3 regions of the Nocardia sp. CA-151230 genome follow, and region 3 is predicted to be linked to each of the others. Evidence: riboswitches for the same ligand, from Rfam matches in the RefSeq annotation. Region 3 holds a riboswitch; each other region holds the start of a gene.
The links. A riboswitch is a leader RNA that binds a small molecule or an ion and turns the genes downstream of it on or off. The one in region 3 is predicted to bind magnesium.

Region 1 (3,270 bases), 2.6 Mb from region 3:
CGCCGCGTGACCGCCCTCAACGGCGCCCTGAGCACTCTGGCCGCCATCGCCCTGGGCATTGCTGGAGCCGCCGGCGGCGTGGCCGCCGTCCTGGCCGTATTCGGCATCTGGGCAACGATATCCGGCGCGGCCCAACTCGCAGTCGGCCTCTACCGCCGCGGCCCCACCCTGGGCAAACAATGGCCCACTCTCATCTCCGGCGGCCTGTCCTTCCTGGTCGGCGCCGTCTACGTCGCCCAGGCCACCGGCCCCTCCCCATCCCTGGATGTCCTGTCCGTCTACGCCACCGGCGGCGGCATCTTCTTCATTGCCCAAGCCGCACTGCTGGTCTGGAAGTCGCGCTCCCAGCCAACGACCGGGCAGGTGTAGTACTGACGGCGAGAGCTGAAGCGCCACAGCGTCATATCGGTGACCGGCGTCCTCGTCACGGGGGCGCCGCTCGGCGTGACCGCTGTCGTCGCGGTCGTACTCGGCGGGCGGCAGTCGGCACGGCGCGGCCAGGTCTCACCACGCCGACCAGCGTCGGCGGCACATCTGAAATGTGCGATCGGCGGCCCCGGCGCGCCGCTGTGACATAGCGCTCGCCGGTATGCGAATAGCGGTTTTGACTTTGAACGAGTCTTTGACTAGGTTCCCTGTTGCACCTCGATAGGCGAGGCTCCTGTACGAACACAGGCCACTGATCTGACGACGTCGAGAGACGCCCAAGGTTAGGACAGATTTCTCCGGATCAAGGGGTAATCCAAAGTGGCTTTCCGATTCGGAACACGTCGTGCAGTGCCAAAACTCTGACGAGAGGGGTGTGCGCCCGCCCCGAGAGTTCCGGGCGACCTCCCCCGTGCGTTGACGAATCGCGTTCTACCAGTGAGGAGGTCGGGTAGCAAGATGGCACCCGATGATGACCCGGGATCTCCGGGCCGGCCCCTCCGCCTCGGTCCGGGCCGCTAGCCAGCACACCAACACCGCGTCGATATCTCGACGCGCGTAATTCTCCGATACCCCGATGCCGCCCGCGCGGCACCGGATTATTCGCATGCACATTTCACGAATGAATTCGGAGATTCGCATATATCCGACCCGTCGGCACCACCGTGCCCGGCGGTATTCGATGCTGCCCGTAAACCGATGCGGGCAGCGGTATCCCGAGGGGAAACATCCCGATGAGAATTCGCTTGCTCGCATTCGCCACCGCGGCGCTGACCACCGCCGGACTGGTCGCCCCTGCCGCCGTTTCGGCCGCGGCACCCGGACCGGATATCCGGCCCGCCGACGCTCTGACCGCGGTTCGGGCCGTGTCCGGCGACGCCCGGATCGTGGACCGATCGGTGGTGCTGCGCACCGACCTCGGCACGTTCCGGACCACCACCGACCAGCTGCAGATCCTCGACGCGCAGGGCGTGGTGGTGGGGGCGATCCCGCTGACCATCACGAAGCAGGACACGACGTACCCGATCGACGCCCGCATCGACGGCGACAGCGCCACCCTCACCCCGCGCCCGGATCGGGCCCGACCGGTCAGCACCGAGGAACGACGCATCGCCGCGGAGTTGCACGCCGCCGCGGAGGCGCAGGCCGAAGGTCCTGCGGCACAGCAGATTGCCGATCCCGACAGCTTCGAGGATCGGATGAATATCGTCTTCCAGAATGTCAACAACGAGCTCACCGTGGCCCTGGCGGTGGGCACGCTGCTGGGTGCCGTCATCGGTGCGCCGCTGGGCTGCGTCCTGCTGGGCGCGGGCCAGGGTCTCGCGGTCGGCGCATTGACGTTGGGCACGTTGGCGATTCCCGGCGCCGTCACCGGCTGTCTGGAGGGCGCGGTGGCCGGGGCCGGGATAGGCGTCGTGGTTTTCAACCTGCTCATCGGCGCACCGGCGGTGCTGGCCTCGGCCGTGCACGCCTACAACGTCATGACCGCACCGCCCGCGGTCGCCGCCGAATCGACCAACTGAGTTGCGACGACGCCACCCGGCGCGAGGTGAACAGCAATGACTCTCGAATTGGCAATTCCGGGCCGCCCCAAGACGACTCCCGAGGTGCCGCGGGTACGCGGCCGGCTCCGAGCGGTGGACTACCTGATCATCGGCGCGGGCGTGCTGCTGATCCTGCTGGTGCTGCAGCTGTTTCGGGACATGTCGGTGCCCTGGACACCGGATACCGGAACCGAGACCGCATCAACGGATCCCGCGAACCTGCCGTATTACGCGGCACGCACCACGCTGCGCATGTTCATCGGCCTGGCGGCATCCATCCTCTTCACACTGATCGTCGGCCAGTGGGCGGCGCGCTCGCGGCGGGCCGAGAAGGTGCTCATCCCCGCGCTCGACGTGCTGCAGTCGGTGCCGGTGCTGGCCCTGGTCTCGATCACGGTCACCGCGTTCGTGGGCCTGTTCCACGGCTCGTATCTGGGCGCGGAGGCGGCGTGCATCTTCGCCATCTTCACCGCGCAGGCCTGGAACATGACCTTCGCCTATTACCAGGCATTGCGCAATATGCCCCGGGAGCTGGATGATGCGGCCCGCATGATGCGGCTCACCCGCTGGCAGCGGTTGTGGCAGCTGGAGGTGCCGACGGCCATGGTGCCGATGATCTGGAACGGCATGATGAGCTTCGGAGGCGCGTGGTTCATGCTCGCGGCCTCGGAGGTGATCACGGTGTCCGGCCGGGACGAGGCGCTGCCCGGCATGGGTAGCTTCATCGCGGCGGCCACCTCCGAGGCCCAGGTCGGCAACCTCATAGTGGGTGCGCTGGTCATGGTGCTCACCATCGTCTTGGTGAACGTGGTGTTCTGGCGCCCACTCACGGCGTGGTCGGAGCGATTCCGGGTGGAGCACACCGAAAGTGCGCAGGCGCCACGGAGTCTGGTGCTCGACCTGCTACGGCACAGCACGGTGCCGGGCCGGCTGGCTCGGGTGCTACGGCCGGTCGGTGAGCGAGTCGATCGCCTCATGCGGGTCTTCGGGCGCAGCACCCGCTCCGCCTACGACGAGCGCGCGGGCAGCCGCCTCGGCGATGTGCTCTTCTACGGACTGCTCTTCGCCGTGCTCGCCTGGGGCACCTGGGCACTCGCCTCCTACTTCGAAAGAACCGTGGGCCTGGCCGAATTCGGGCCGACCTCGCTGATGGGGCTGGCCAGCCTCGGCCGTGTGACAGTGCTGCTGGTGGTCTCCACCGTCGTGTGGGTGCCGGTCGGCGTGTGGATCGGGATGAATCCGCGCATCTGCCGGTTCGCTCAGCCGGTGGTGCAGGTGCTGGCCAGTTTCCCGGCCCAAT
Region 2 (3,270 bases), 3.4 Mb from region 3:
AGCGCCTGCACCCCCTGGGTCAGCAGGCCCAGCACGTGATCGGGGCTGAACGACACCGCGGCGGCGACACCGAGCAGGGCCGCGTATCCGATATAGAAGGCCGGCGCCTCGGAGACCTTCCAGTGCAGCGAGTGCCGCCGGCCCAGGGTGTCGCCGAGGGCGTAGGTGGTGGCCAGGCCGACGGCATTGGCGCCGATGAGCGAGGCGTCCAGCAGCAGGATGGCGAAGAGCGCGCCGGCGGTGGTGCCCACGTGGTCGTGCAGCGCGTGGGCGACGGCCCCGGCATCGGTGAAGCTGCCGGCCGCGGCCGTGCCCGCGAGGCCGAAGGTGGTCGCCGCCATGATGGCGACCGCGCCGACCATGACCACGACGATGCCGATCCACAGGTCGATGCGCTCGTAGCGGATCCAGCGGGGAGTGATGCGCTTGTCGACGATGTTGGACTGCTGGAAGAACAGCTGCCACGGCGCCACCGTGGTGCCCACGATGGACACGATGAGCAGCAGCAGCGTCGAGTTCAGCCCGCCCGGGAAGGACGGCAGAAATCCGTGAGCGACCTGGGATGCCTTGGGGTGCACCAGGAATGCCAGCGGGAACATGACGATGTTCAGTGCGATCAGCCCGAAAAGGAACCGCTCCCAGCGCCGGAACGAACCGCCGGCCACCATGGCGAACAGCGCGACCGCGGCCAGTGGCACGGCGACGCCCTTGGGCAGCCCGAAGTAGTTGAGCGCCATGGAGACACCGATGAACTCGGTGACGATGGTGAGCGCGTTCACGATGAACAGATCGCCGACACTGAACGCGCCCCAGAACTTGCCGAAGCGGTCGAAGATCAAGCGCGCGTGGCCGACTCCGGCGACCGCGCCGAGGCGGACCACCATCTCCTGGTTCACGTAGAGCACCGGGATCAGCAGCACCAGGGTCCAGACCAGCGCCATGCCGTAGTTCTGCCCGGCCTGCGCGTAGGTGGCCACGCCGCCGGCGTCGTTGTCGCCCACCATGACGATCAGGCCGGGCCCGATGATGGCCAGCAGCATGCGGAAACGCTGGAGGCGGGAACGGCCTTCGAGGGTGTCGTGCCGGCCGATGGAGCCGAGCGCGCCGACGATGTCGCCGACGTGCGCGCTGTCCATGACGGCGCCGGTGGGGTGGGTGTCGGGCCGGCCGGCTGCGGCGGGCACGGCGACGGTGGAGGTGCGGCGGCTGGGGCCGTTCGCGAAGAAGGCCATGGCCTGTCCCTCGCTTTCGATCATCAGGGGTGCGGGCGTGCGGAATACGCCCGGCCGCCGAGCGAGTTCGGGCACGGATCGACCGGCCCGGGGCACGCGCGGGCTACCGCCCGACGGTGGAGCGCCGGGAACGCCTGTGCGGGAAACGGGTCAGCCGGTGACCGGAATGCGGCAAGCCGGGGACGTCAGGAGAGTGAAATCCGTACTCGGATACGGACTATCGCCGGAACTCATTGTTCGTCCCTCACCTCCTTGCCGCCGGGACGTACGTGGACGTCGCTACATCGGGTATCGCATCGCGCACGGCAAGAGGGATCCGGGCCCCGCGCGACGGCGTGGACCCTGCACCCCTCTCGTCAGAGCTTCGGCACTGCACGACGTATCCGGAGGGCTCGCGGCCCGGGGAAGCCACTTCGGATCACCCCTTAATCCGGGGTGATCTGTCCTAACCCTGGGCGTCTCTCGACGTCGTCGGATCAGTGGCCTGTGTTCGTACAGGAGCCTCGCCTAGCGAGGTGCTGACTGGGCAATGGTGGGCCCGGTCGTACCGCTTGTCAAATCCGGGCCGGTCGGTTCCTCGTAATCCCTTGTGCCCCAACCCGGTCCGACCGCAGATACCCTGTGGCAACATTCATGGCTGCCCGGTCCGTCATGGCATCCGACGGTGGCCTCGCGAAGGGTATCGGCCAGGGCGAGGCCACCGGGTTGAAGGGGCCGGGCGCGACCTGTCCGGCCTCGACGATCGCATCGATCTGCGGGCAGCGCTGATGACGGCCGGTGCATGATCGGTCGGTGTCCGAACTCAACAAGCACAATGTCGTCTACTTCGAAAGCGCTACCATGCGAGGGCTCTACGCCGCCCTCGACGAATGGCAGCGGGCCAACAATCATCGGTTCCTGTCGCTCGGCATTCAGCAGGACGACGGGCTCTTCTGCTGCATTGCCCTGATCAATCCTGCCGAGGTGGTCATCACGAGCGCCGACGGCCACAATCACGCCGCTGTCAACCGATTCGGCCTACTTTCCGTCACCTCCGACTAGCCGATCGTTTCGGTTCAGTAGTTCAGTAGTTCAGTCCCGGATCGTGGCCGGGTGACCGGTCACGACTGGATTCCACGCCGCGCCTGCCACGAACTGACCTGCCGCGGACGCCACGCTCCACGGACCAGAGGGTTGTGCCCGTGCCGCCCGCCACGCTGCTCCCGTTTGAATTCGCGGAAGTATTCGAAGCGGATCATCAGCAAACCCGAGACGATGAGCACCGCGGTCGCGATCGCGCCCAGTATCGCCCAGCCGTGGTAGCCGGACGCAGCGGCCGTGAGTGTCATGCCGAGGCATGCGATGCCGAGCAGGCACAGCACCAGAGCTGGGCCTTCGCCCGGGTCCTCGATGGCGTCACCGGGATGCGGATGCCAGTGTTCTCCGTTCGGTTTGACCGCCGTCACCCTGACCATGTCCCTACCTCCCTCGAACCGAGAAAACTCCTTGCCTGTAGTCCAGAATGCACCCGGTGTTGTGGCTACGTGCGAGTAATGTCCTGAAATTTCGGAGAGAATGCCCGATTCTCAGGCGTCATTCCGGGAATCATCCCAGCAATTGACCCTCCGTCGGGATGTGGATACGCGGGAAAGGCTGTTCGGATTCGAGGAGATACGCCAGTTCGATAAGGGTTCGCTCGTCGCCGTGTGCACCGGAGAGTTGCACGCCGACCGGCAGTCCCGCGCTGGTTCGGCCCATGGGCAGCGATATAGCGGGGGTTCCGGCGACATTGTTCAACGGTGTATAGCCCACATAACCGGTGAGCCGCTCGATCAATTCGGGGAACGGAACCGTCGGCGAGACGAATCCGAGTTCCGGCGTGGTGTGCGAGAGGACCGGCGAGACGACCACTTCGTGCCGCGCGAACATCCGGGCGTAGGCGGCCGGCACCCGGCGTAGTCGCCGCAGCGCACCCGGGGTGCGGTGGAAGGTGCGGCGATGATGGTCCCGCAGGCCGCGGGTGAGGCCGTCGGCCTTGGCGGCGTCGAAGGACCGGTCC
Region 3 (3,270 bases):
GCACTGTTTACCCGTCGCGCGGCCCGGCAGGCTGAGACCATGACACACAACGGGTTTCGGTTCCAGGACAAGGTCGCCCTCGTCACCGGCGGCAGCAGCGGGATGGGGCTGGCCGCCGCACGGCGGCTCCTCGAAGAGGGGGCGTGGGTGATCGTGACCGGGCGTGACAAGGACCGCCTCGACACCGCGGTGGCCGAACTGGGGGAGCGGGCGGTCGGGGTGGCCGGGGACGCCACCGAACCCGAGGATCTCGCGGCGCTGGCGCGGGTGGTGTCCGAGCGGTTCGGGCGGCTGGATGTGGTGTTCGTGAATGCGGGAATCGGTGCGTTCCAGCCGGTTTCGGCGGTCACCGGCGACGAGTTCGATCGGGTGGTGGGGATCAATTTCAAGGCCGCGTTCTTCACCGTGCAGCACATGCTGCCGATGCTGGTCGACGGCGGTGCGATCGTCCTCAACGCCTCCTTCGCCCCGTATCGGGGCGCGCCCGGCGCCGCACTGTATTCGGCGACGAAGGCGGCGGTGCAGAATCTGACCCGGACGCTGGCCGCGGAGTTGGCGCCACGCGGAATTCGGGTGAACTCGGTGAGCCCCGGCTACATCGACACCCCCGCCTTCCGTGCCGAGGCCTCCGCCGCCGCGCAGGCCGCCGCGGGGGCGCGGGTGGCGCTCGGGCGAGTCGGCGACAGCGACGAGGTGGCCGCCGCCGTCGCATTCCTGGCCTCCGGGGACGCCTCCTACATCACCGGTCAGGACCTGCTCGTCGATGGCGGACTGACCACGGTGATCCCGTCGGCGATGGTGTGAATCAGGATGCGCGCAGGTCGGCGGCCGGGTCCTACGGCCGCAGCGCGGCGTTCACGCCTCGGCCTCCGCGCGCAGCGGCACCGTGCGCCAGCCGACGCTGGTCACCGACGGCTCCAGGCTCAACCGGCTCACCGCGGCCTCCATCTGCCGGTCGTCGCGGCGGTCACCGGTCAGCTCGGCCCGCACCTGCACCCGGCCCGGGGAGGTGTCGTGGCTCGAGATCGACACCAGCCGGAAATCGGTGCGCGTCAGCGACTGCACCAGCAGCGCCCGCACATGCGCCTCGTGCGCGTCGTCGGTGTCGGCGTGGAAGGCGTACAACGCCTCCTGGGCCTCGACCTCGTCGACACCGGGGCGATCCACCGTGCGCGCCACCGTGCGCAGCGCGGTATTGACCACCACCACCGCCACCGTGCCCGCCACCGCGGTCGAATACATGCCCGCACCCGCGAGCGCGCCCACCGCCGCCGCGCACCACAGCGTCGCGGCGGTGTTCAGGCCGCGGATATTGAACCCGTCGCGCAGGATCACGCCCGCGCCCAGGAACCCGATGCCCGAAACGATCTGCGCCGCAACACGAGTCGGATCCGCGGAGGCGCCGTTGAAGCCGTGCGCGGACAGCAGCACGAACAGGGTCGCCCCGGCGGCGACCAGCGAATTCGTGCGCAATCCCGCCATCCGGGCCCGGAACTGACGCTCGAACCCGATCACCGCGCCCAACCCGACACCCGTGCCGAGTCGCAGCAGCATTTCCCACGTGGTCATCTCGATCTCCCACTGGATGACGGCGCACTCCGGACTCGGACGCTACCGGGGTAGGGGTAGCGGCCAGAGGATTGCGGGAGTACGGCCGAGTGAACGATTGGCTAACGGAACTCGATCCGGTCCATCGGGCACGACCACCACCTCCTCGACGCCACGCGCACGCATGCCGGGGGAGTGGGACCGGCGCGAAATCGCCGGTACGGGTACCACCCCTCGTAAGACCTTCAGCACTCCACGGCGTAAACCCGCCACGGGTGGCGGGAGCCGGTCGGGGCATCCCCTTAGCTCGGGGAAACCTGTCCTGATCCGGGGCGTCTCTCGACGTTCGGGATCGCCGGCCTGTATCCGTGAAGGAGCCTCAGCTAACGACGGCACCTTGCGACCAGAAGTAAACACCCGCCCGCCACGATCGGCAACCCGACGTGAGCGCCGTCGCATTCGTGCACCCGCGAGCTTCGCGCCTCGACCGTGACCCGTGCCACCAGCCGCACCACGCACAGCACCGCCACCACCGCCGCGAAGATCTGCACCGCACCCAGCAAACCGGTCGCGCCCGCCAGCAGGCCGACGCCGATGACCGGGCCGCCGCTGCCGCAGTAGGCCATCACGAAATAGGTCGACAGCACATCGGCGTGACGATCGGCCGGTGCGGCCGCGTTGATCGCGGTCAATCCCGACAGGAACACCAGGCCGTGACCCGCCCCGGCCAGCACCGTCGCGAACAGCAGCAACGGCAGCGAGGAGACCGCGCCCGCGACCGCCAGCAGTACCAGGCCCACCGCCAGCAGCGGGAATCCCGTGAAGTCCAGGGCCCGTTCGGGTGTGCCGTAACCCACCAGCTGCGCCAGCGCCCACGCCGCGGGCAGCAGCGCGGCCGCCGCACCACCGACCACCAGATTCGCACTGCCCGACAGGGTCGCGGCATAGGTCGGGATCAGCGTGAGGAAGACGCCGACCACCGCGAAACCCAGGAACGCGCCCGTGCCCGCGGCCGCGAAGACCGCACCCATCCCGGCCGGGATACTCGGCCGCCGTGGCCGCCACCGGGTGACCGCCGCGGTCTCGGGCAGCACCGCCACCGCCACCGCGGCCGGGACCAGCAGCGCCAGCTCCACCGCGAACGGCGTCAGGTACGGAGCCGGAAGGTATTGCGCCAGAACAGCTCCCAGCACCGGGCCCAGTCCCATGCCGCCCGCCGAGGCCACCGCCGACACCAGGGCCGCACGGCGGCGGCTACCGTGTGGCTCCAGCTCGGTCAGCGCGGCGGTGAGCGCGCCCGAGGCCGCCCCGACCGCCAGCCCCTGCAGGACGCGGGCCGCGAACAACCACACCACGTCGGTGGCCAGCGCGAAACCCAGCGTGCCCAGCGCCGCCAGCGCCAGCGCGGGCAGCAGAATCCGGCGCCGCCCCAGCGCATCCGAGGCCGGACCGGCGATCAGCAGCGCGGGAATCAGCACCCCCATGTAGACCGCGAACACCAGCGTCATCACCAGCGCTGAGAATCCGAACCGATGGGCGTAGCCGTGATACAGCGGCGTGGCCACGTTCGTGCCCGTCAACAGGACCAGCAACGTGTAGGCGGTGCCCCAGAACCGCGCACTGCTCCCGGGTGGTGAATCCTGCGGGGCGGCAGCGTCTTCGGGGGCGGCTGCGGTGGATTGCTCGACGGTCATGGCGTCCTCCCGGCACAGACATGTTCGA

Region 1: linked by a shared signal. The riboswitch ahead of ACQP1O_RS11550 (hypothetical protein) and the one ahead of ACQP1O_RS24465 (MgtC/SapB family protein) in region 3 are both predicted to bind magnesium.
Region 2: linked by a shared signal. The riboswitch ahead of ACQP1O_RS07585 (NRAMP family divalent metal transporter) and the one ahead of ACQP1O_RS24465 (MgtC/SapB family protein) in region 3 are both predicted to bind magnesium.

What each region holds. Positions count from the first base shown of each region.
Region 1 covers NZ_CP192061.1:2,549,765-2,553,034, forward strand. The annotation lists gene ACQP1O_RS11540 (DUF308 domain-containing protein) at 1-369, shown strand, start outside; gene ACQP1O_RS11545 (hypothetical protein) at 409-573, shown strand; M-box (ykoK) riboswitch at 638-807, shown strand; gene ACQP1O_RS11550 (hypothetical protein) at 1,161-1,949, shown strand; gene ACQP1O_RS11555 (ABC transporter permease) at 1,986-3,270, shown strand, end outside.
Region 2 covers NZ_CP192061.1:1,713,618-1,716,887, forward strand. The annotation lists gene ACQP1O_RS07585 (NRAMP family divalent metal transporter) at 1-1,232, opposite strand, end outside; M-box (ykoK) riboswitch at 1,574-1,754, opposite strand; gene ACQP1O_RS07590 (hypothetical protein) at 2,025-2,273, shown strand; gene ACQP1O_RS07595 (hypothetical protein) at 2,333-2,686, opposite strand; gene ACQP1O_RS07600 (amidase) at 2,817-3,270, opposite strand, start outside.
Region 3 covers NZ_CP192061.1:5,142,732-5,146,001, reverse strand. The annotation lists gene ACQP1O_RS24470 (SDR family NAD(P)-dependent oxidoreductase) at 40-804, shown strand; gene ACQP1O_RS24465 (MgtC/SapB family protein) at 856-1,569, opposite strand; M-box (ykoK) riboswitch at 1,771-1,946, opposite strand; gene ACQP1O_RS24460 (MFS transporter) at 1,932-3,242, opposite strand.